DNA from 3 places in the Actinocrispum sp. NPDC049592 genome. Region 3 is predicted to be linked to each of the others. Evidence: riboswitches for the same ligand, from Rfam matches in the RefSeq annotation. Region 3 holds a riboswitch; each other region holds the start of a gene.
The links. Region 3 has a riboswitch for S-adenosylmethionine ahead of AB0J95_RS29580 (aminotransferase class V-fold PLP-dependent enzyme). Riboswitches for the same ligand answer to the same signal wherever they lie in the genome.
Positions count from the first base shown of each region.

Region 1 (6,791 bases), on a different contig from region 3:
CGCGGCTGCGGCACGTCCGCGATGAGCGCCTCGGCGGCCTCGATCCGGTAGCGGGGCTTGGACGTGCGCGCCGGGGCGCCACGGCGCAGCCAGGCCAGCTCCTTGCGGGCCAGGTTGCGGCGCTTCTCCTCCAGCGTGTCGGCCAGCCGGGACCGCTCGGCACGCGCGTACACCCAGTCCGCGTAGCCGCCCTCGTACTGCTCGACCCGCCCGTTCTGCACCTCCCAGGTGCGCGAGCAGACCGTGTCCAGGAACCAGCGGTCGTGGGTGACCACGACCAGGGCGGACTTGCGGGCCAGCAGGTGGTCGGCCAGCCAGCGGACACCCTCGATGTCCAGGTGGTTGGTGGGTTCGTCCAGCACGATCAGGTCCAGCTCCTGGACCAGCGCGGCGGCCAGGGCGACCCGGCGGCGCTCCCCGCCGGACATCCGGTCCAGCGGCGCGTCCAGGCCCAGCGCGGTGATGCCGATGCCGTCGAGGATCGCGCGCACCCGCGCGTCCGCCGCCCACTCGTGGTCGGCGTTGAACCCCAGCGGGTCCAGCACGGCGTTGCGGACCGTGCCGCCCGCGGGCAACGTCGTCCGCTGCGTGACCACCGCGACCCTCAGGTCCCGCGTCCGGCTCACCCGGCCGCTGTCCGCCGGTTCGATCCCGGCCAGGACCTCCAGCAACGTGGTCTTGCCGCCACCGTTGAGACCGACGACGCCGATCCGGTCGCCCTCACCCACGCCCAGCGACACGGCGTCCAGCAACGGCCGGACCCCGTAGGACTTGCTCACCGACTCCAGATTGACCAGATTGGCCATCAACCCGCACTTTCCCGTATCGAACCCTCAACCGGAAAGGCTACCCACCGAGCCGCCCTTTCCGGCGCCCCGGCCAGCGGGCGCACTGACTACCGTCGCCACATGACCCAGCCAATGCCCCGAAACGCCCTGGGCCGAGCCGGTTTCGCCTGCGCGCTGGCCGGCGCCGTCGGCGGCCTGATCCCCGTCGTGGGGCTGTACAGCTGGCTGGTGGCGCTCACCGGCGTCGGCCTATGCAGTGCCGGAATAGGCAGGTTCCGGCGCGGGTGGTCCACCAACTACGGCCTGTGCGTGGGCGGGATCGTGCTGGCCGTGGTGGGCATGTTGATGAGCCTCGGGAACGGCTGGATCAGCATCCAGCGTTAGGCGTGCACCTCGGGCGGCGTGGGGCGAGGGGCCTCGTCGCCGCCGATCACCCGCGCGCCGGGCACGGGTCCATGCGCGACACGAACCGTCCGGCACACACCGGCGCCGGCCAGCTCGGCGGCCACCCGCAACGCCGATTCCCCGTCCGTGCAAAGGAAAGCGCAAGTCGGCCCGGACCCGGACACCGTGCCCGCGAGCGCACCCGCGTTGACGCCCGCTCGCAGGGTTCGCCTGAGCCCAGGGCGAAGCGAGATCGCGGCGGACTGCAAATCGTTGCCCAGCAACAAAGCCAGCTGCCGGGGGTCGCCCATCGCGAGCGCCTCGATCACCGGCTCGACGTCACCGACGCGCGGTGGGTCGCCCTCCTCGCGCAGCCGGTCCAGCTCCTCGAACACCTTGGGGGTGGCCAGTCCGCGCCGGTCGAACGCGATCACCCAGTGGAAGGTGTGCCGGGACAGCACCGGGATCAGCCGTTCGCCGCGGCCGGTGCCCAACGCCGTTCCGCCCTGCAGAACGAACGGCACGTCGCTGCCCAGCTTCGCGGCCACCGTGGACAGTTCGTCGCGCCCGATCTCCAGCCGCCACAACGAGGCCAGCCCGACCAGCACCGCCGCCGCGTCCGCGCTGCCGCCGGCCATGCCCCCGGCGACCGGGATGCCCTTGCGGATCACCACCCGGATCTTGGGTTCGGTGTGGTCCCGGCCGACGTGCTGCGCCAGCGCCTGCACCGCCTGCCAGGCCAGGTTGCTCGGCCCGGTCGGTACCTCGCCCGCGCCCTCGCCGATCACCTCGACGCCGGGTTCCTCGGCCACGGCGACGGTGACCTCGTCGGTCAGCGACAGGGCCTGGAACACGGTGTTCAGCTCGTGGAAGCCGTCCGGTCGCGCCTCGCCCACGGCGAGGTGCAGGTTGACCTTCGACGGCACACGAACCGTGACCGGGGGCGGAACGACAGCGAGCACACCTAGCAGCCTACGTGTGCCCACTGTCGTTCTTGCCACCTGCTACGCGGCCACGCTTCGCGGAGCGGCCGGCTGCTGGTGCACGATGGCGCCCCGCTCGCCCAGCCACCCCAGCGTGGTGTCGGCGCGCTCCCCACGCAGGCCGATCCGGAACCGGGCCACCGGGGTCTCGCCGAGCCTGCTCAGCCCGCCCCCGATGATCGAGACCTGCACGCCGAAGCGGGAGGCCGCCTCCGGCAGCAGCGCGCCGACCGCCGCGAACCCGACCAGCACGACGTCGGCGACGCGGTCCTGGTGGACGCTGGCGGCGCCTTCGACGGACGGCAGCAACGCCTCGATGGCCTGGCTGCGGGGGTCACGCAGGAGCGACAGCAGGTTGCCGTGCTCGATCAGCTTGCCCGCCTCGAGCAGGGCCACGTCGTCGCAGATCCGCCGGACGGCCGCGGTGTCCTGGGTGGCCAGCAACAGGGTCACGCCGAGCTCGGCGCGGGCCCGGTCGAGCACCGCGAGCACGCCCGCGGCGCCGTCGGTGTCCAGTTCGGCGGTGGGGTCGTCGGCGAGCAACACGGCCGGCTCGCCGACGAGCGCCCTGGCCACCGCCACCCGGCGGCGCTGCCCCTCGGTGAGGTCGTCGGGGTAGGTCGCGGCCTTGTCGGTCAGGCCGATCAGGTCCAGCAGGCGGCCGACCCGTGCGCGCCGCAGCGGACCGTCCACACCGGACTGTTCGAGCGGCAGGGCGATGTTGCCCGCGGCCGTGCGCTGCTTGAAGAGCTGGGTTTCCTTTGTCACGAAACCGATCTGCCGCCGGGTGGCGCGCAGCCTGCGGGTGTCGAGGGTGGCGGTGTTCAAGCCGTCCAACCGGACCACACCGGTGTCCGGGCGCTCCTGCAACGAAACCAAGCGGGCCAAAGTGGACTTGCCCGATCCGGCCGGCCCCACCACGCCGAGCGCTCCGCCCGCGGTCAGGTCGAGGGACACGTCGTCAAGCGCGACAACGGTCCCGTTGCGGTTCCAGAAGGACTTACTCAGGTTCTCTACGGTGATCACGGTTACTCCAGCGCAGCACAACGGCGACCGCGGTCGGCGGCCGTCCGGCGTCCGTCAGGGGACCGTCCTGGTAGGACGGAGGCGTTTTCGGGTCTGTCGAAGGGAATCAGGCGTCGTGGCTACGACACGCGGTAACGGACCGCCTGCCCTGATCGATGACCCGGCGCTGGGTGAGCAGTTTCGCGAACACGGATTCCTCCATCGCTCCTGGCGGTAGCACCTGCCTCGGCGAGGTGGTTGCTGCGGCGTCGCGGAGCCAGGTCTCTCGGCCGCTCGGGATGGATGCAACTGCATTCAAACCGAACAGGACGCGCGTACGCAAGGCCTAGACCATGGAATCGGGTGGTACATCACACCAACAGACGAACGTAAGGGCCTGCGGGTTCACAGATGGTGGTCGGCCGCTTCCAGAATGCGAGAAAAGTCGCGCACAGTGAGCTGCTCGCCCCGCAGCCCTGGATCGATCCCGGCGGCCCGCACGACCTCCGCCGCCCGGTCCGGGGAACCGGCCCAACTGGCCAGCGCGCCCCGCAGGGTCTTGCGGCGTTGCGAGAATGCGGCGTCCACCAGGGTGAACAACCGCTCACGGTCGACATCGGCCGGTGGTTCGTGGCGAACCAACCGCACGAGCGCCGAGTCGACGTTCGGCACCGGCCAGAACACCGACCTGGACACCGTCACAGAACGTCGAGCGTCGGCATACCAGGCCACCTTGACGCTGGGCACCCCATAGGCCTTGCTGCCGGGCCCGGCGGCCATCCGGTCGGCGACCTCGGCCTGGACCATCACCAGGACGGTCCGCAGGCTGGGCAGCTCGGCCAGCAGGTGCAGGACAACGGGCACAGCCACGTTGTATGGAAGGTTCGCCACCATCGCCGTCGGCTCACCCACGTCGGCTTTGGTGATCCTGAGCGCGTCCGCCTCGACGACCCGGAGCCGGCCGGCCAGCTCGGGGGCATGGTCGGCGGCGGTCTCGGGCAGCCGCTTGGCCAGCACCGGATCGATCTCCACGGCGACGACCTCACGGCACGCGGGCAGCAACGCGAGCGTCAACGACCCCAGCCCGGGGCCGACCTCCAGAACGACGTCTTCTGGGGACAGCTCGGCCGTGGCCACGATCCGCCGCACGGTGTTGGGGTCGTGCACGAAGTTCTGCCCGAGCTTCTTGGTCGGGCGGACGTCCAGCTCACTGGCCAGCCGCCGGACCTCAGCAGGCCCCAGCAACGCACTCACCCCGCAAGGCTGCCACACATCAGAACCAACCCCGCGGGTCACCCCTCGTGAGTGTTTTCGGTCGTTCTCTGACGACTGAACCCACTCACGAGCGTCTTGCTGCTGGTTTACGGCAGGCCGAGCTTCTTGCGGCAGGCGGGCCACGGGGCGTAGCCGCGGGCGTCACGGACCTTGGTGGCGATGGCGATCTGCTGCTCGCGGCTCGCCTGGTTCGGCAGCGGCGCGTAGGCCCCGCCGCCGTTGGACAGCCACGTGCCCTTGTCGAACTGCAGGCCGCCGTAGAAGCCGTTGCCGGTGTTGATCGACCAGTTGCCGCCGGACTCGCACTTGGCCAGGCGGTCCCAGACCTCACCGTCGGAGATCACCGGCTGCGGCGGCTGCTTGGTGCCGACCTTCACGGTCTTGGGCTTGGGCTGCTTGGTGACCTGCTCGCCCAGCTTCTCGCGGTTGGTCTCCTTGCCGTCCTTGAGCTGGATGCGGTAGGTGACGATCTTCTCGCCGGCCGCGCCCGGGTCCACGACCTGGGTCTGCCCCTTCATCATGGTGTCGTCGTTGATGTTCTGGACCGGCGGGTCGACCGTCTCGGTCTTGTTGATCACGGTCACGCCGTTGCGGGTGATCCGCACCTCGGCGCCGTTGGTGATCTTGACGTCCGCGCCCGGGGTGACCGAGTCCTGCGGGCCGATCGACGTCTGCAGCTCCTTGAGCAGCTCGTCGATGGTGACCGCGGTGGTCTGCACCTGCTTTCCGGTGTTGCCGCCGTCGTAGACCATGATGGTCTTGAGCGTCTGGATCTGGACGTTCATCCCCTCGGCGGGCATGGCCATGCCGAGGTCCATGGAGAACTTCGAGCCGTCCATCGGGGCGCCGGCCTGGCGCAGCGCGTCACCGACGTTGCGGGCGCGGACCCAGGACTCCTTCTGCTCACCGTCGACGGTGTACTTCAGCAGCTTGCCGCGCTGGACGACGATCTTGCCGTGGTCGCCGATGCTCGCGTTGGGCGAGGGGCTCAGCGAGTCGTGCTCACCGGTCTGGATGCCCTCGTTGGCCAGCACCTCGCCGACCGTGCCGGAGTAGGTGTGGACGTTGGTCTCGACACCGTCCACGTCGATCGTGACGGACTTGTTCATGGCGATCGCGGCGGCACCGCCACCGGTCAGCGACACGAGCACTGCGGCGATGCTGGCGCGCAGGAAGGTCCGCTTCCAGGTGCGGACCGCGGTGATCAGGCCGGACGGCGCCTGCTGGTTCTCGACCTCGTCCGCGAGCGTGTCGGGGACGTCGAGAATCGGCGGCAGCAGCGTGGTCTCGGCGTTGATCAGCCGGATCAGTTCGTCGACGTTGACGTCGACGGAGGCCATCAGCTCGTCGGCCTGGGGCCCGAGAGCGGCGTAGATGTCCTGCGGGACAACCGCCAGCTCGTCGGAGAACTCGGGGTACTCAGTGCGCCACTGGCCATCGTTGCGGTCCATCGTGCTGGTCGCTGCGGACGGCTGCTTGACCGGCGTGAACCAGTCGGTATCGATGTCGAACGCGCTGGTAGTTCTTATGTCACTGTCAGTCACGGGGTCGTTCCTCCTGAAGGGCGCAAGCCACACGGGGCGCGCAGTCGCTGATCCGGGTCGAGCAGCTACGTGCCTGGCCTTGCTCCTTCACCTACGTCCGGCGCGACGGGTCGCGCTGTGCGTTTCAGTCCGACGCCCTCAGCCACCACCACGCTTCCCGGATTGCTCCGGCCCCGACGCGCGTTGGCTTCGACTGCGGGCTGTACCCGTTCCTGACTACCTTTGGGTACGGTCACGGGACCGTAACGGGTCCAGTCAGGTTGCGCAAACACCCCCGTACATCTTGTGACTTGCGCCACAGCCCGAAGGATGCAGTCGCTCACCCAATCGGCGTACTCATTCACCCGTTGAATCGTGGGATGTCATTGTGGGTAGCCGAAAAGTGCGTTCCGCGGTCTCCCGGACGGCCCAAGCCACCTCCGAAAGGTCCTCGCCACGGAGTTCGGCCAGGTCGCGCACGGTGTACGCGGCGCAGTACGGCTCGTTCGGCCGGCCCCGGAAGGGGTGTGGCGTGAGGAACGGCGCGTCGGTCTCCACCAGCAGCTGATCCAGCGGCACGATCCGCGCAGCCGCACGTAGATCGCGTGCGTTCCGGAAGGTGACCGCGCCGGCGAAGGACAGCACGAACCCGGCGTCGACACACTTCCGGGCGAACTCCGCATCGCCGGAGAAGCAATGGAAAACCACCCTTTCGGGCGGACCTTCGGCATGCAACACGCGCATGATGTCGTCGTGCGCGTCCCGGTCGTGGATCATCAGCGGCTTGCCGGCGCGTTTGGCCAGGTCAATGTGCCAGCGGAAGGCTTCCTCCT
Region 1 covers NZ_JBFAPA010000001.1:93,600-100,390, forward strand. The annotation lists gene AB0J95_RS00435 (ABC-F family ATP-binding cassette domain-containing protein) at 1-806, opposite strand, end outside; gene AB0J95_RS00440 (hypothetical protein) at 909-1,172, shown strand; gene AB0J95_RS00445 (4-(cytidine 5'-diphospho)-2-C-methyl-D-erythritol kinase) at 1,169-2,134, opposite strand; gene AB0J95_RS00450 (ATP-binding cassette domain-containing protein) at 2,177-3,181, opposite strand; SAM riboswitch class I at 3,377-3,466, opposite strand; gene rsmA (16S rRNA (adenine(1518)-N(6)/adenine(1519)-N(6))-dimethyltransferase RsmA) at 3,566-4,414, opposite strand; gene AB0J95_RS00460 (transglycosylase family protein) at 4,522-5,979, opposite strand; gene AB0J95_RS00465 (TatD family hydrolase) at 6,316-6,791, opposite strand, start outside.
Region 1: another riboswitch for S-adenosylmethionine. It lies ahead of AB0J95_RS00450 (ATP-binding cassette domain-containing protein); the one in region 3 lies ahead of AB0J95_RS29580 (aminotransferase class V-fold PLP-dependent enzyme).

Region 2 (6,791 bases), on a different contig from region 3:
CCTTGGCACGCTTCGCGCGGAACGGGCCGCCATGTCCGCGTTGCGGAGGTGTGGCGACTGCCTCCGGTCGCGAGGGCGCCGCTGTCGCGCTTGTCGGCCTTGCCAAGTGATGGGTGTCGCCAAGTGGTCGCGGCCATGGCAAGACCTGCCAACGGCGCGCGTCTGGTTCACCCGGGTCAGTGGGCAAGGAGCTCAAGCGCGGTGCCACGGCCCAGCTCGTCTACGTCGCCCCCGGCGCCGAGGACGGCATCGAGTCGACCCTGCGGTTCCTGCTCTGCTGCGTCCGGCGGCGGTCGATCCGGCGAGACCGGTGTCTGGCTGGCCGTAGGGCCCGTCGGGAGTAGCAGCTGGTGGCGTAGGCCCGTCGGACGTGGCAGCTGGTGGCGTAGGGCTCGTCGGGAGTGGTAGCTGGTGGGCCGATCGCTTGTGCCCTGCGATCGGCCCTGCCGGTCAGCGCAGGCCTTTGAGCATTTCGCGGAGCTGGGCTTCGCCGATGGGGGTGAAGCGGGCGTCGAGATCGAGGAGGTGTTCGGATCCGCCGGGGCCGGGTGACTTCACCGTGGCCGTGACGGTGAAGGCGTCGGGGCCGGTGGCGCCGACCACGACGTCCATCCGGTAGCCGTGTTCGGCGAGCAACGTGGTGGAGCGCTCGCCCGAGCGGGTGTCGAGGACGTGCTGGGTGGCGTCGGCGAAGGCCCGGATGGCCTCGTCGGTCGTGGGGCGCGACAAGTAGGGCTGAAGGGTGATCAGCCACTGGCCGGTGCCAGGGCGGCGGGCGATGTCCAGGCGGGCCTTGGACGGGTCGTTGACGCGCTTGGCGAATGTGGTGATCACGTTGGCGGACTTCGGCGGCTCGAAGTGGGCCGGGCCCGCCGTGTCCAATCGGTGCAACAAGGTTTGGAGGGATGCCGTCAGCCGGTTCACATCCAGTGGGTCGAGGTGGAACTCGACGCACGAGGCGCCCACGGCGTTGTGGTACAGCGGTTCGCCGGACGCGCCGACACCGACGAAGTCGTGCCGGGCGTCGAACCAGGCCCAGACCGTCATGTACGGACCGTCCTCATCGGCTCCGATGAGGACCTGGATGCTGGTGTGCTCGCCGGTGAACACCATCGAGTCGCTCTCGTCATCGTTGCCCCGAAGGGCGGCGAGCGCGCTCTCGGCGAACTTGCGCAACGTCTCGGCCCTGGTCACCCCGCCGGTGTAACCCGGCAGGGCGACCAGCCAAGCACGCTCGCGCTCGTGCCACAGCACCGACAAGCCCCGGGCCGGGTGCTGGCCGAACAACTTCATATCTCCGAAGTGGACGACCTGTTCGGCCGCCGCGACTAACCCGTCGTGCTCCACGCGCGCAGGTTAGTACTGCGGGATGACATCAGAGGCCGAGGGCCTCGTGCACCGCCGCCGCGGACGGTGCGACGGTGGCGCGCGGGCCGATGTGGTTCTCGACGGCGTCGAGGGTCTTGAGGCCGTCGCCGGTGATCAGCAGCACGGTGTCGGCCTCGGGGTCCAGCTTGCCGGTCTCGATGAGCTTCTTCGCCGTGGCGACGGTGACACCGCCAGCGGTCTCGGTGAAGATGCCCTCGGTACGGGCCAGCAGGCGGATACCCTCGACGACCTCCTCGTCCGTCACGTCCTCGATGGCGCCGTTGGTGCGCCGGACGACGTCCAGGACGTACGGGCCGTCGGCGGGGGCACCGATGGCCAGGGAGCGGGCGATGGTGTCCGGGCGGACCGGCTGGACCACGTCGTGGCCGGCCTTGTACGCGGCCGAGACGGGGGAGCAGCCGGTGGCCTGCGCGCCGAACACGCGGTACGGCGTCGGGTCGACCAGGCCGAGCTCACCGAGCTCGCGGAAGCCCTTGTCCACTTTGGTCAGCTGGGCGCCGGAGGCGATCGGCACGACGACCTGCTCGGGCAGCCGCCAGCCGAGCTGCTCGGCGACCTCGTAGGCGAGCGTCTTCGAACCCTCGGCGTAGTAGGGCCGGACGTTGACGTTCACGAACGCCCAGTCCTCGTGCTCAGCGGCGAGCTCGGTCGCCAGGCGGTTCACGTCGTCGTAGTTGCCGTCGACGGCGATGAGCGCGCCGTCGTACACCGCCGTGGTGAGGATCTTGGCTTTCTCCAACGACTTCGGGATCAGCACCACCGACTCCCAGCCGGCGCGGGCGGCCGCGGCCGCTGTTGCGTTGGCCAGGTTGCCGGTGGAGGGGCAGGCGAGAACGCGGAAACCGAGCTGGCGCGCGGCGGCGAGCGCCACGGCGACCACGCGGTCCTTGAATGAGTGCGTGGGGTTGCCTGTGTCGTCCTTGACCCACAAGGACTTCACGCCAAGGGCGGCGGCCAGGCGGTCGGCACGGACCAGACGGGTCAGGCCCGGCTGGGTGTTCGGGTGACTGTCCACATCGGACGGCACCGGCAGCAGGTCACGGTAGCGCCAGATGGACTTCGGACCCGCTTCGATGTCGGCTCGCCGGATGGTGCCGAACGAGTAGGCGACCTCGAGCGGGCCGAAACACTCCGCACAGGCGAATTCCGGGGCCAACGGGATCTCGTGACCGCATTCTCGGCACGACAATGCCCGGGCGGGGCCGAGGTCGAAGGTCGTAGGTGCACCGACTGTTGTCGTCATCGCGAGGTATCTCCTCATCTTTCCCGTTCTCACGGGTCGGAATTGGCACCGTGTTCGCCACCTGAAACGGTGAGCGCCGGTTGCCGGGGCTTCTTCGGGCCGATCCCTCTGCCCCTCTGGATGAGCGGTATTCAGTTGTCGGCTCACTCGTGAGCCGAGAGACACGTTACGGCACAAGCCGAACTCCGTGCCACCCGCGCCGCCCACTATCCGGGAGCGCGGGGCATGGCAGGATGCGGGTGTGAACGCGCCGGCCGTGACGCCCGAGCCGCTGCAACTGGTGGTGGGCGAGGAAGAGCTACTGGTAGAGCGCGCCGTCCGGACCGCGCTGGACAGCGCCCGGCTCGCCGACCCGACCGCCGACCTGACCAGAGTCCGGGTGGCTGAACTCACAGTTCCGCAGCTCAACGAGCTGGTCAGCCCGTCGCTGTTCGCCGAGGCCCGGGTGGTGGTGCTGGAGGCCGCGCAAGAGATCACCCAGGAGATCTCCGACGCGGTGATCGCCTACAGCAAGAACCCGGCCGAAGGCGTCGTGCTCGTCGTGGTCCACACCGGAGGCGGGCGCACGAAGGTCGGCAAGGCATTGCCTGCGGCGTTGAAGAAGGCCGGTGCCTACGTCACCGAGTGCCCGAAGATGACCAAGGCCGCCGAACGCGAGGACTTCGTCCGCAACGAGATCCGCCGCGCGGGCGGCCGGACCGACGCCCCGGCGGTCGCGGCATTGATCGAGACGATCGGTTCGGATCTCCGCGAGCTGGCGTCCGCCGCCGCCCAGCTGGTCGCGGACACCGATGGCAAGGTCGACGAGCAGGCGGTCCGCCGCTACCACAGCGGCCGGGCCGAGGTGAACGGCTTCGCGGTGGCCGAGAAGGCCGTCGTGGGCGACCTGCCTGGAGCGTTGGAGGCGTTGCGCTGGGCCATGCAGCTCGGTGTCCCGCACGTCCTCGTGGCCGACGCCCTCGCTGACGCCGTCCGCACTGTCGCCCGGGTCGCGCCGCTGGGCCGGATCGACCCGTTCAAAATGGCCGGTGAGCTGGGCATGCCGCCCTGGAAGATCCGCAAAGCGATGTCCCAGACCCGCGGCTGGCACCCAGCGGGCCTTGCCGACGCCATGCAGATCGTCGCCGCCCTCAACGCCGACGTGAAGGGCGCCGCCGCCGACGCCGGTTACGCCCTCGAACTGGCGATCATCAAAATCAACCGCGCCCACAAACGCGCCTGACCGAATCGCGGCACCTCGGAAGAGGCACTTGGGATTGGGCGGTGCTTGGGATTGGGCGGTGTTTTGCGGCGTGCAGTGCTTCGGGAAAGGGCTGTGCTTGCGGCTGGTGTGTGGGTGTGGGCATGAGAAAAGGGCCTCACCGTGAGAGTGGTGAGGCCCTTTCTTCAGGTCTGGATCAGAGGCCGTTGGCGACCTTGGCCATGGCCGACTTCTTGTTGGCGGCCTGGTTGGGGTGCATGACGCCCTTGCTGGCGGCCTTGTCCAGCTTGCGGCTGGCGGCCTTGAGCAGCTCGACGGCCTTGTCCTTCTCGCCGGCCTCGGCCGCCTCGCGGAACTTCCGGATGGCGGTCTTCACCGAGGACTTCACCGACTTGTTGCGCTGCCGGCGGGCTTCGTTGGTCTTGATGCGCTTGATCTGTGACTTGATGTTGGCCACGCGGTATCTCCTCAGGTTTCGCTCTCCGGATTGCCGTACCGCGGAGTACTTAGGCCCCGCGAACGCGGGCTTCCTCCAGGTCGGAACGCCACACGGCACGACTCGCCCACTGTAACAGGCGGTCACCTTCGTCGAAGAATCGGGGCTTGGCCTGCGGTAAAGCGGTACCCTCCCCGATCTTGCCTGAGGCAGGGTGGGAGGGGTGAACCCGGTTGCGGTCGGCCTCGTCCTGGTCGCGGCGCTCGCGCACGCCGCGTGGAACTTCTCCGCCAAGCGCGCGGGCGGCGCCGGGAGCACCCTCGTCTGGCTCTACCTGACCACCTCGGCCGTGCTCGGCCTGCCGGTCGTGGTGGTCGCACTGATGATCACTGATGCCCGGCCGAACTGGGGATGGCTGCTCGCGATCGTGGTGACCGCGGTGCTGCATGTCGTGTACGCGCTGACCCTCCAGCGCGGCTACGGGGTCGGCGACATGTCCGTTGTCTATCCCGTGGCTCGGGGAAGTGGGCCGTTACTTTCGGTCATCCTCGCGGTGCTGCTCCTCCACGAGCGCCCGGGAGTGCTGGGCGCGATCGGCGCGGCTCTGGTGGTCGCCGGGGTGTTCGTGATCGGGTTCGGCGGCGGCACACACCAGCGGATCGGGCCCAGCCTGCTCTACGGCGGCCTCACGGGCCTGACGATCGCCGCGTACACCCTCTGGGACGCGCACTCCGTGAACGGCCTCGCGGTCCCGCCGTTGATCTACTTCTTCTCCGGGTCGGTGCTGCAGAGCGTGATCCTGGCGCCGTACGCGTGGACCCAGCGGCGGCAGGTCGCCGGTCTGTGGCGGAAACACTGGAAGGACGTGCTGGTCATCGCCGTGCTGTCACCCATCGGGTACCTGCTGGTGCTGTACGCGATGACCATGGCGCCGGTCAGCATGGTGGCGCCCGCCCGGGAACTGTCGATCGTGGTGGGCAGCGTGCTCGCGTGGCGGCTGCTCGGCGAACCAGACCCGCTGCGGCGGCTCACCGGCGCCGCGATCGTGCTCGCCGGAGTGGCCGCCATCGCCGCGGCCTGAGCTGCACATCGGGCCAGTGGTGAGGGTGGGGGTGTGTTGCTGGGGTGTAACGGGCGGGAGATTGGCCGGTCAGAGTAGTGCGCCCAGGCGTTTCGCTGAGTCAAGATGTCGACCATGAGCCGGCGAACAGTTCCATCTCGGGCCAAGGTGTCCCCTTCGGGCAATGGGCACGTACCTGGTGCGTTGTTCGACGGCTATCTGGATCCGGCGCGGCCGCATGCCGGCGCGTACGACGAGATGTTCGCGGAGGCGTCGAGCGTGAGGTCGGCGTACCGGACGCTGTACGACTCGCTGGTGCCGTCGCAGGCCGCTGATCTCGCCGCCCGCTCCGAGGCGCTGGACCGCGCCTTCGTCGACCAGGGCATCACCTTCTCCCTCTCCGGGCAGGAACGGCCCTTCCCGCTCGACCTCATCCCCCGGGTGATCACCGCCACCGAGTGGTCCAAGTTGGAACGCGGGATCGTGCAACGCGTCCGCGCCCTGGAGATGTTCCTCGCCGACATTTATGGCGACGCGCAGATTGTCCGCGACGGTGTGCTGCCGCGGCGGTTGATCACCTCCTGTGCTCATTTCCACCGGGAGGCCGCCGGGATCTCGCCGCCCAACGGGGTCCGCATCCACGTCGCCGGGATCGACCTCATCCGGGACGAGGCGGGGGTGTTCCGGGTGCTGGAGGACAACCTGCGCTGCCCGTCCGGGGTGTCGTACGTGATGGAGAACCGCCGGACCATGGCGAGGGTGTTCCCCGACCTGTTCGCCCGCCACCGGGTCCGCGCGGTCGGCGACTACGCGGGACACCTGCTGCGTGCGTTGCGTGCTTCTGCCGCGGCGAACGTGGCCGACCCCAATGTCGTTGTGCTCACGCCGGGTGTGCACAACTCCGCGTACTTCGAGCATTCGCTGCTGGCCCGCCAGATGGGTGTGGAGCTCGTCGAGGGCCGCGACTTGTTCTGCCGGGACAACACCGTCTACATCCGCACGACCGAAGGCGAACGCCGGGTCGATGTGATCTACCGGCGCATCGACGACGACTTCCTTGACCCCGTGCAGTTCTACCCCGACTCGGTGCTCGGCGTCGCTGGGCTGGTGAACGCCGCCCGCGCGGGCAACGTCGTGATCGCGAACGCTGTAGGCAATGGCGTCGCCGACGACAAGCTCGTCTACACCTACGTGCCCGAGATCGTTCAGTACTACCTCGGCGAGAAGCTGCTGCTGCCCAATGTGGACACCTACCGGTGCTGGCTGCCCGAGGAACGCGCGTATGTTCTCGACCACCTGAACGAGCTGGTGATCAAGCCCGTTGAAGGCTCTGGTGGGTACGGGATCGTGTTCGGCGCCGAGGCCACCGCGCCGGAGCTCGCCCGGGTGCGGCGCAAGATCCGCGGCAACCCGCGCGGCTGGATCGCGCAGCCCGTGGTCCAGCTGTCGACCGTGCCCACGA
Region 2 covers NZ_JBFAPA010000018.1:145,650-152,440, forward strand. The annotation lists gene AB0J95_RS37130 (hypothetical protein) at 180-344, shown strand; gene AB0J95_RS37135 (hypothetical protein) at 451-1,347, opposite strand; gene thrC (threonine synthase) at 1,376-2,632, opposite strand; SAM riboswitch class I at 2,644-2,759, opposite strand; gene holA (DNA polymerase III subunit delta) at 2,874-3,854, shown strand; gene rpsT (30S ribosomal protein S20) at 4,030-4,290, opposite strand; gene AB0J95_RS37155 (DMT family transporter) at 4,493-5,350, shown strand; gene AB0J95_RS37160 (circularly permuted type 2 ATP-grasp protein) at 5,465-6,791, shown strand, end outside.
Region 2: another riboswitch for S-adenosylmethionine. It lies ahead of thrC (threonine synthase); the one in region 3 lies ahead of AB0J95_RS29580 (aminotransferase class V-fold PLP-dependent enzyme).

Region 3 (6,791 bases):
CTCGCCGACCGAACCGTTGGCTGTTTTGTCATGCCCGGAGGACCGCTGATGCCGAATTCAACGCTGTTGCTGCTGTCTCCGCTTCTACTGCCCATCGTCGTTCTGGGCATAGCATGGATCATCGCTCTGGTCCGCGCGCGACCGGAGGATGTGCCGACGGTGCTCAATGGAGGTGGCACATTCTTCCGTCGACTGACTGAGCGGCTGCCGCAGCGCCACAATGTCACCAAGCGGGAGGAGGACCGTTGACCAAACAGCGCCGAGCACTGCCCGATCCGACCAAATAGCTGGCCGCCAGGCAGCTCCTTGCCCAGCTACGCCAGGCCCTTGCGACGTTGCCATATGGCGACGTATGGTTCGTCTCCATTCGGTTCGGCCTCGAAGACGGTGTCCCACGCACGCACGAGGAGATCTCGGGCAGATCCCGCTTCTTCCTCAAGAAATCGGTTAACCAGGAGACGCGGGCATTGGCAGCACTGCGGAGCCGACTGTCAGCGGACGTGAACGACTATGGGGGCACTGATCTCACAGCGATTCCCGACAATATCCGGCGTCTTGTCATGGAACTACCGGATGATCTTCCGCCGCTGACCTTCTGCGAGCTACATGGCTGGTCAGACCATCACAACGCGACGAGGATCGACGTTCATATTTGTGCGCAGTGTCCTTGCCCCATTCTCTGGCCGCGGACTGGTCGGCCGCGTAAGTACTGCTCCAATGGGTGTCGTCAGGCGGCTTATCGGCGGCGGAGGGCTGCCCTTCGCCTCGATGAGAGGTGAGGATGGCGGGATGGTGCGCTTCGAAGACGATGACCGTGGCTATCTCGGGTGGCTCGCGGCCCATCCCGCAGAGTTCGTGCTGAACATCGAGCGGACGCTGTCGCCACCCACGAACCTCGTACTGCACAGCGCGAGCTGCTACACGATCAACGGCACCCCTGCTCGCGGCAAGCAGTGGACGGGGCCGTACATCAAGGTCTGCGGGACCAGAGCCGAGTTGGAGGGCTTCGTGCGGCGGGAGGCCGGGGCGCAGGCACGGGTGTGCAGGTTGTGTCTGGGGTGACCGATTCCTTTTCGGGGCGCTGGAGGTCTGGATGGGTATGACGGTGGAGTTCGAGGGGTTTCGGCGGGAGTTGACGGCGCACTGTTACCGGATGGTGGGGTCGGTGGATGAGGCTGAGGATCTGGTGCAGGAGACCTATCTGCGCGCGTGGAAAGGGGTGGATGGGTTTCGCGGGGAGGCGTCCTTGCGGGTGTGGTTGTACCGGATCGCGACGAATGTGTGTTTGACGGCTTTGAAGGGGAGGGGGCGGCGGGCGGTGCCGTCGGGGTTGGGGGCGGCGAGCGAGGACCCGTATGGGGAACCGGTGATCGCCGAGGACGCGCTGTGGGTCCAGCCCGTGCCCGATGAGCTGGTGATGGATCCGGCCTCGATCGTGGCGGACCGGGAAAGCCTGAAGCTGGCGCTGATCGCGAGCCTGCAGTACCTGCCCGCACGGCAGCGGGCCGTGCTGATCCTGCGGGAAGTCCTGGCGTTCTCGGCCCAGGAAACCGCCGAAATGCTGGAAACCAGCGTGACCGCCGTCAAAAGCATGCTCCAGCGCGCCCGCGCGACCCTCGAGAAAGTCGAACCCGCCAAGCTCGCCGAGCCCACCGAGCCCGACCAGAAAAGGCTGCTCGACCAGTACATCGCCGCCTTCGAGACCTCGGACCTCAGCATCCTCGAACGCGTTCTACGCAAGGACGCCAGCCTCGAGATGATCGGCTCGACCACCTGGTTCGCCGGCAACGACACCTGTCTGCCTTACCTGGCAACGGTTCTGGGCAACCCAGGCGACTGGCGCATGACCCCCATCCACGCCAACGGCCAGCCCGCGGTCAAGACCTACTACCAGGGCGAACCCTTCGGCGTCGCCCTCCTCACCTTCGCAGGCAACGGAATCAAGAGCATCACCGTCTTCGGCGATCCCACGCTCGTGGACCGGTTCCCCTAGAGCTGAAGGAAAGCAGGCAACTCCCGGGTGTCCTCCACCGGGGCATACCGGCCGTCGACGAGGTGATAACGCAGAGCAGGACCGCGGGTGACCAAGGTGCGCAAGGCGTTGACGAGGCGGTCGACGTGCTCGGGAGTGCTGCCCAGGCCAAGGCTCGCACGAAGTGCGCGCTGCTCCGAAGAACCGGCCTTGGAAAGCAACCGGCGCGTGGCGATGTGCGCGCAGAAAGCACCGTCGCGGACGCCGATGCCGTACTCGGCGGACAAAGCGGCGGCGATCAGACCCGCATCCTGACCGTCGATCGTGAAGCTGACGACACCCACCCGCGGACCGTCGAACAGCGAAAGCTCAGCCAGGCCAGGGATTGTGCGCAGACCCGCCCGCAAACGCTCCAGCAAAGCCACTTCGTGCGCCTCGACATCGTCCCAACACGAGGACAGCACCTTACACGCCGCCGCAAGCGCATGCACGCCAACGACATTCGGCGACCCGGCCTCGTGCCGCTCGGGAACCGCCGACCACGCAACACCCAACTGGTCCGACACGAGCTTGGTCGCGCCACCACCGGCCAGGTACGGCGGCGCGGCCTGCAGCCAGTCCGCGCGGCCGATCAGAGCCCCCGCACCGAAAGGCGCGTAAAGCTTGTGCCCCGACAAGGCCACGTAGTCGACGTCCCACGCCTTGATGTCAACGCGGCGGTGGGGCGCGAGCTGCGCGGCGTCGAGGGCGACGCGGGCCCCGTGGCGGTGGGCAACGGCGGCCAGCTCGGCAACCGGCCACAGCTCACCGGTCACATTGGACGCTCCGGTGACCACGACCAGACGCGGACCCGCTGGCGCCGAAGACAAAGCCTCGTTCAACGCGATCAGAGCGTCGCCCGCGCAGGACGGGGTCTGGATGCGTTGCACGTGAGGTCCGCGCCACGGCAGCAAAGCCGCGTGGTGCTCGGTGTCGAACAGGATCACGGAGGTGCCCTGCGGCAGCGAACGGGCCAGCAGGTTCAGCGAATCGGTGGTGTTGCGGGTGAACACCACGGTGTCGCGGCTGCGCGCCCCCACGAAGGACCGCAGCACATCGCGCGCCTTCTCGTAGACCCGCGTCGAGACCTGGGAAGCGAAGCCCGCGCCGCGGTGAACGCTTGCGTACCAAGGCAACAGCTCGTCCACCGCGTCCTGCACGCTGATCAGCGCCGGGGCGCTGGCCGCGTGGTCGAGGTTCGCGTACTGGATCTGCCCGCCGGTGGCCAGCGGGACGTTCAGCCCCGCGCCGACGACGGCGGGCACGGCCACGGTGGTAGGCCGGCTGGGCAGAGCGAGAGTCATTTCGTCCTCCGGGTCCGGGACCCGCCTGACGAGGGTCCGCGCTTGCCCGGCCACGGTGTGTGGCGGGCCTGGTCCTCACCCGGGGCACCCCACCGCGGTAGGAGGGTTGCCGGCCAGCAAGCCGGGGCTTCGCGCTGGCACTCATGACCTTCACGGCCGAGAGTAGCGGAAGACGCGGCGGTTGAGAAGTCAGTGCCCCTGCTCGCCCCGCCAGCGCGCGTAGCGGCCGGCGCGGTCCACGGCCCGGATCCGGCGCTCGGTGGCGATCCGCGCTTCCTGTGTCGCCACGATCAAAAGCTGGTCCAGTTCCTCCAGCCGGGTGGTCGGCTGCGGGGTGAACGCGCCACCGTTGCGAGTGACGAGGCTCACGGTGGCGCCCGGCGGCAGCCGTAGCTCGGTCAGGTACACGCCGTGCAACCGGGACCCGGCGGGGATCTTGACCTGGAGCAGCTCCGCGCCCAGCTCGTCCAGCGGCGCCGCGTCCACCTGCATCTCGTGCGACTCCGCGCCCTTGGTCAGCCCGAGGAACCTGGCCAGCAGCGACAATGTGCTGCCCTGCACCAAAGTCAGCACGATCACGAGCACGAACACCGCGTCGACCAGCTGCCGGGCACCCGGAACCCCTTGGCTGATGGGGATCATCGCCAGCACGATCGGCACGGCACCGCGCAAACCCGCCCAGGACAAGAACACTTGTTCCCGCCAGGGCACGCGGAACGGCAGAACCGAGAGCAGCACGGACAGCGGCCGCGCGACCAGCGTCAACACCGCGCCGGCGACAAGACCGGGAATGACCGCCGACAACAACCGGGACGGCGAGGCGAACAGGCCGAGTAAAACGAACAACCCGATCTGGGAAAGCCAGCCAAGGCCCTCGGCAAAGGAAAGCGTGTCCGACCGGTGCGGCAACCGGGAATTGCCAAGCACGAGACCGGCGACATAAGTCGCGAGCAACCCGGACGCATGCGCGAATTGCCCGCTCGCGAAAGCGAAAACGCACACCGCGACGGTTGCCAGCGGGTACAGACCCGTTGCGGGCAAAGCCACATGGCGCAACGCCACCGCGCCCAACCAGCCCAGCAGCAGCCCGATCACCGCGCCCGCGAGCAACTCGTACACCACGAGCGCGGGAACCGACCAGTCCAGCGTCGTCGCCGTGGACAACAACACGACCGCGATGTACGAAGGCGCGTCGTTGAGACCCGACTCCAGCTCCAGCGAACCGACCAAGCGCTTGCTCACACCCAGTCCGCGCAACACCGAGAACACCGCGGCGGCGTCGGTCGAGGCGAGCACCGCGCCCCACAGCGCGGCCATCTTCCAGTCCAGCCCGAGGATGAGATGTAAACCCGCCGCAGTCACACCGATACTGAGCGCAACAGCCACAGTGGACAGTGCGATGCCGATCCCGATGGACGGCCGCACATCGGACCACCGGGTGGTCAGCCCGCCTTCGGTCAGGATGAGCACCAGGGCGGCCAGCCCGAGTGCCTGCGTGAGCTGGGCGTCGTCGAACCGGATGCCGAACCCGGCCTCGCCGAGGACGACGCCGATCCCCAGGTAGACCAGCAGCGAAGGCAGGCCCAAGCGGACCGACACCCGGACCGCGAGCACGGCCACGAGCACGACGACAGCCCCGATCCCGAGGGCGAGAGTCAGCCCGTTCACCCGGGCATTGTCTCATCTGTCCTAATTGCTCACGAAGTTGATTCTCGTGGAGCGGAATTCTCTTACGGCACCGGTTGTCCGGCGAGCAACCGGCTGAGCCGTTCGGCCGCATCGCCGGGCGCCGGGTGCAGCTCGACGATCTTGTCCCGGCCGCGGGCACCCGCCACAACGGACACATCCGCGCGCCGCACCCCGAACGCCTTGGCCAGCACCGCCCGTACCGCCTCGTTGGCCTTGCCTTCCACCGCGGGCGCGGCCACCGCGATCACGAGAGCGTTCTCACCCCAGCACCCGCCCACCTGATCCTTGCGAGCCCCGGGTTTCACCCTGACCGCGAACCGAAACGCCACCCGCCCAGTGTGGCATTGGCGGCCCGCAAGGCCGCCAATGCCACGTCAGAGCCCTATCCCAGCGCCACCGTCAGGATCGCGCGCATCTGGGCCACGATGTCGGTGCGGTTCTGTTCGAACACCGGGTCGGTGAGCTGGCTGGTGTTGCCCGGGCCGAATTCCAGAACAGGTGTGTGCACGTGCCCGGCGGCCAGCGTCGGCCGGACGGCGTCACGCAGCAGGGTCGCGCGGTAGGCGATCTCGTTCGACAGGTAGGAACCCCCACTGCCCGCACGGGCGACCGAACCCGGTGTTGGGCCGTTCGGGGAGACCACCGGAACGGTCTCGCCGGGCCGGATCTCGGTCACGGTGGTGTTGTCGAACACCGGGAAGCGGCCGGTCGAGGCGGCCACGATCTTCGCGTACGGCAACGTGGTCGGCACGAACTCCGGCTGCGGGGTCACGGTCGGCACGTCCGGCGGGATGGGGATCGTGGTCGCCCGGGACATGTTGTCGTTGTCCAGGCCGGTGTGCCAGCGGCCGTTGAACCGCTCCACGTCGATCCGGCCGACGCGGCCCTGCGACACCGTGGTCAGCATGTCCAGGCGGGGCAGCTGGGCGAGGAACGTGTGCTCGACCATGCCCTGCTCGAACGGCTCCCACAGCACCGGGAACATCGCCGTCTCCACCCGCGCGGGCCCGGACGGCGTCTGCAAGGTCACCCCGTCGAGCGCCAGGGCGTTGGCGCCGGACGGGTTGCTCCGCCGGATGTCGCCGTCCAGCTGGAACGGGTCGAACCCGCTGACCAGGACCCGCCGGACGCCCGCCGGGTAGGTGATCGAGTTCTGCCCGCGCGAACCGGTCTCCACGGCCGAGATCAGCTCGCTCCGCGCCGAAGCGGGTAACGAGAACGACGGCGTCCACTGCCGCAAAGCCCGCGTCAGCTGCAGCCGCGCCCAGTACAGCGGCCGGTCGTCACCGCGGGACAGGTCACCGCCGGCCGGCCCGCGCCCCTGAACGCGGTCGACCGCGGCCCGCCACAGCGCCGGACCTTCGTTGCGTACCAGCACTTCCGCCGCGCGCTTGGTCCGCGAAGCGCACAGCAGCTTCTCGAAGCGTGGCGCGAAGCGGTCGAACCCGCTGCGCTGCAACACCTCCTGAGGTGCGGTGAGGTCGAGTCGCTTCTCGGAAACGGTGATCGGCGCCGTGCGGTCGAAACACGGCCCGGCTGCCGCCGCCATGCCCGGCACGGCGACCGACAGCGCCCCAAGGACGATCCCGCAGGTCATTGCCCCGCGTAGTAGGTTTCTCACAGTCAGCCATCAAAGCAGGACCACTTCCCACACCCACAACCCGCCAAAAGTCGCCCATCCCCCGCGTGTCCCCCTTTCCTCCCCCGCGTGTCCCACGTTCACGGCCCCCGTGTCCCACATTCGTGGCCCCCGAGATCCCCACCGCGCGGACCCGAATGTGGAACTC
Region 3 covers NZ_JBFAPA010000013.1:64,415-71,205, reverse strand. The annotation lists gene AB0J95_RS29595 (hypothetical protein) at 49-249, shown strand; gene AB0J95_RS29590 (hypothetical protein) at 790-1,062, shown strand; gene AB0J95_RS29585 (RNA polymerase subunit sigma-70) at 1,094-1,993, shown strand; gene AB0J95_RS29580 (aminotransferase class V-fold PLP-dependent enzyme) at 1,990-3,315, opposite strand; SAM riboswitch class IV at 3,349-3,464, opposite strand; gene AB0J95_RS29575 (potassium/proton antiporter) at 3,505-4,983, opposite strand; gene AB0J95_RS29570 (DUF167 domain-containing protein) at 5,046-5,333, opposite strand; gene AB0J95_RS29565 (pyroglutamyl peptidase) at 5,387-6,601, opposite strand.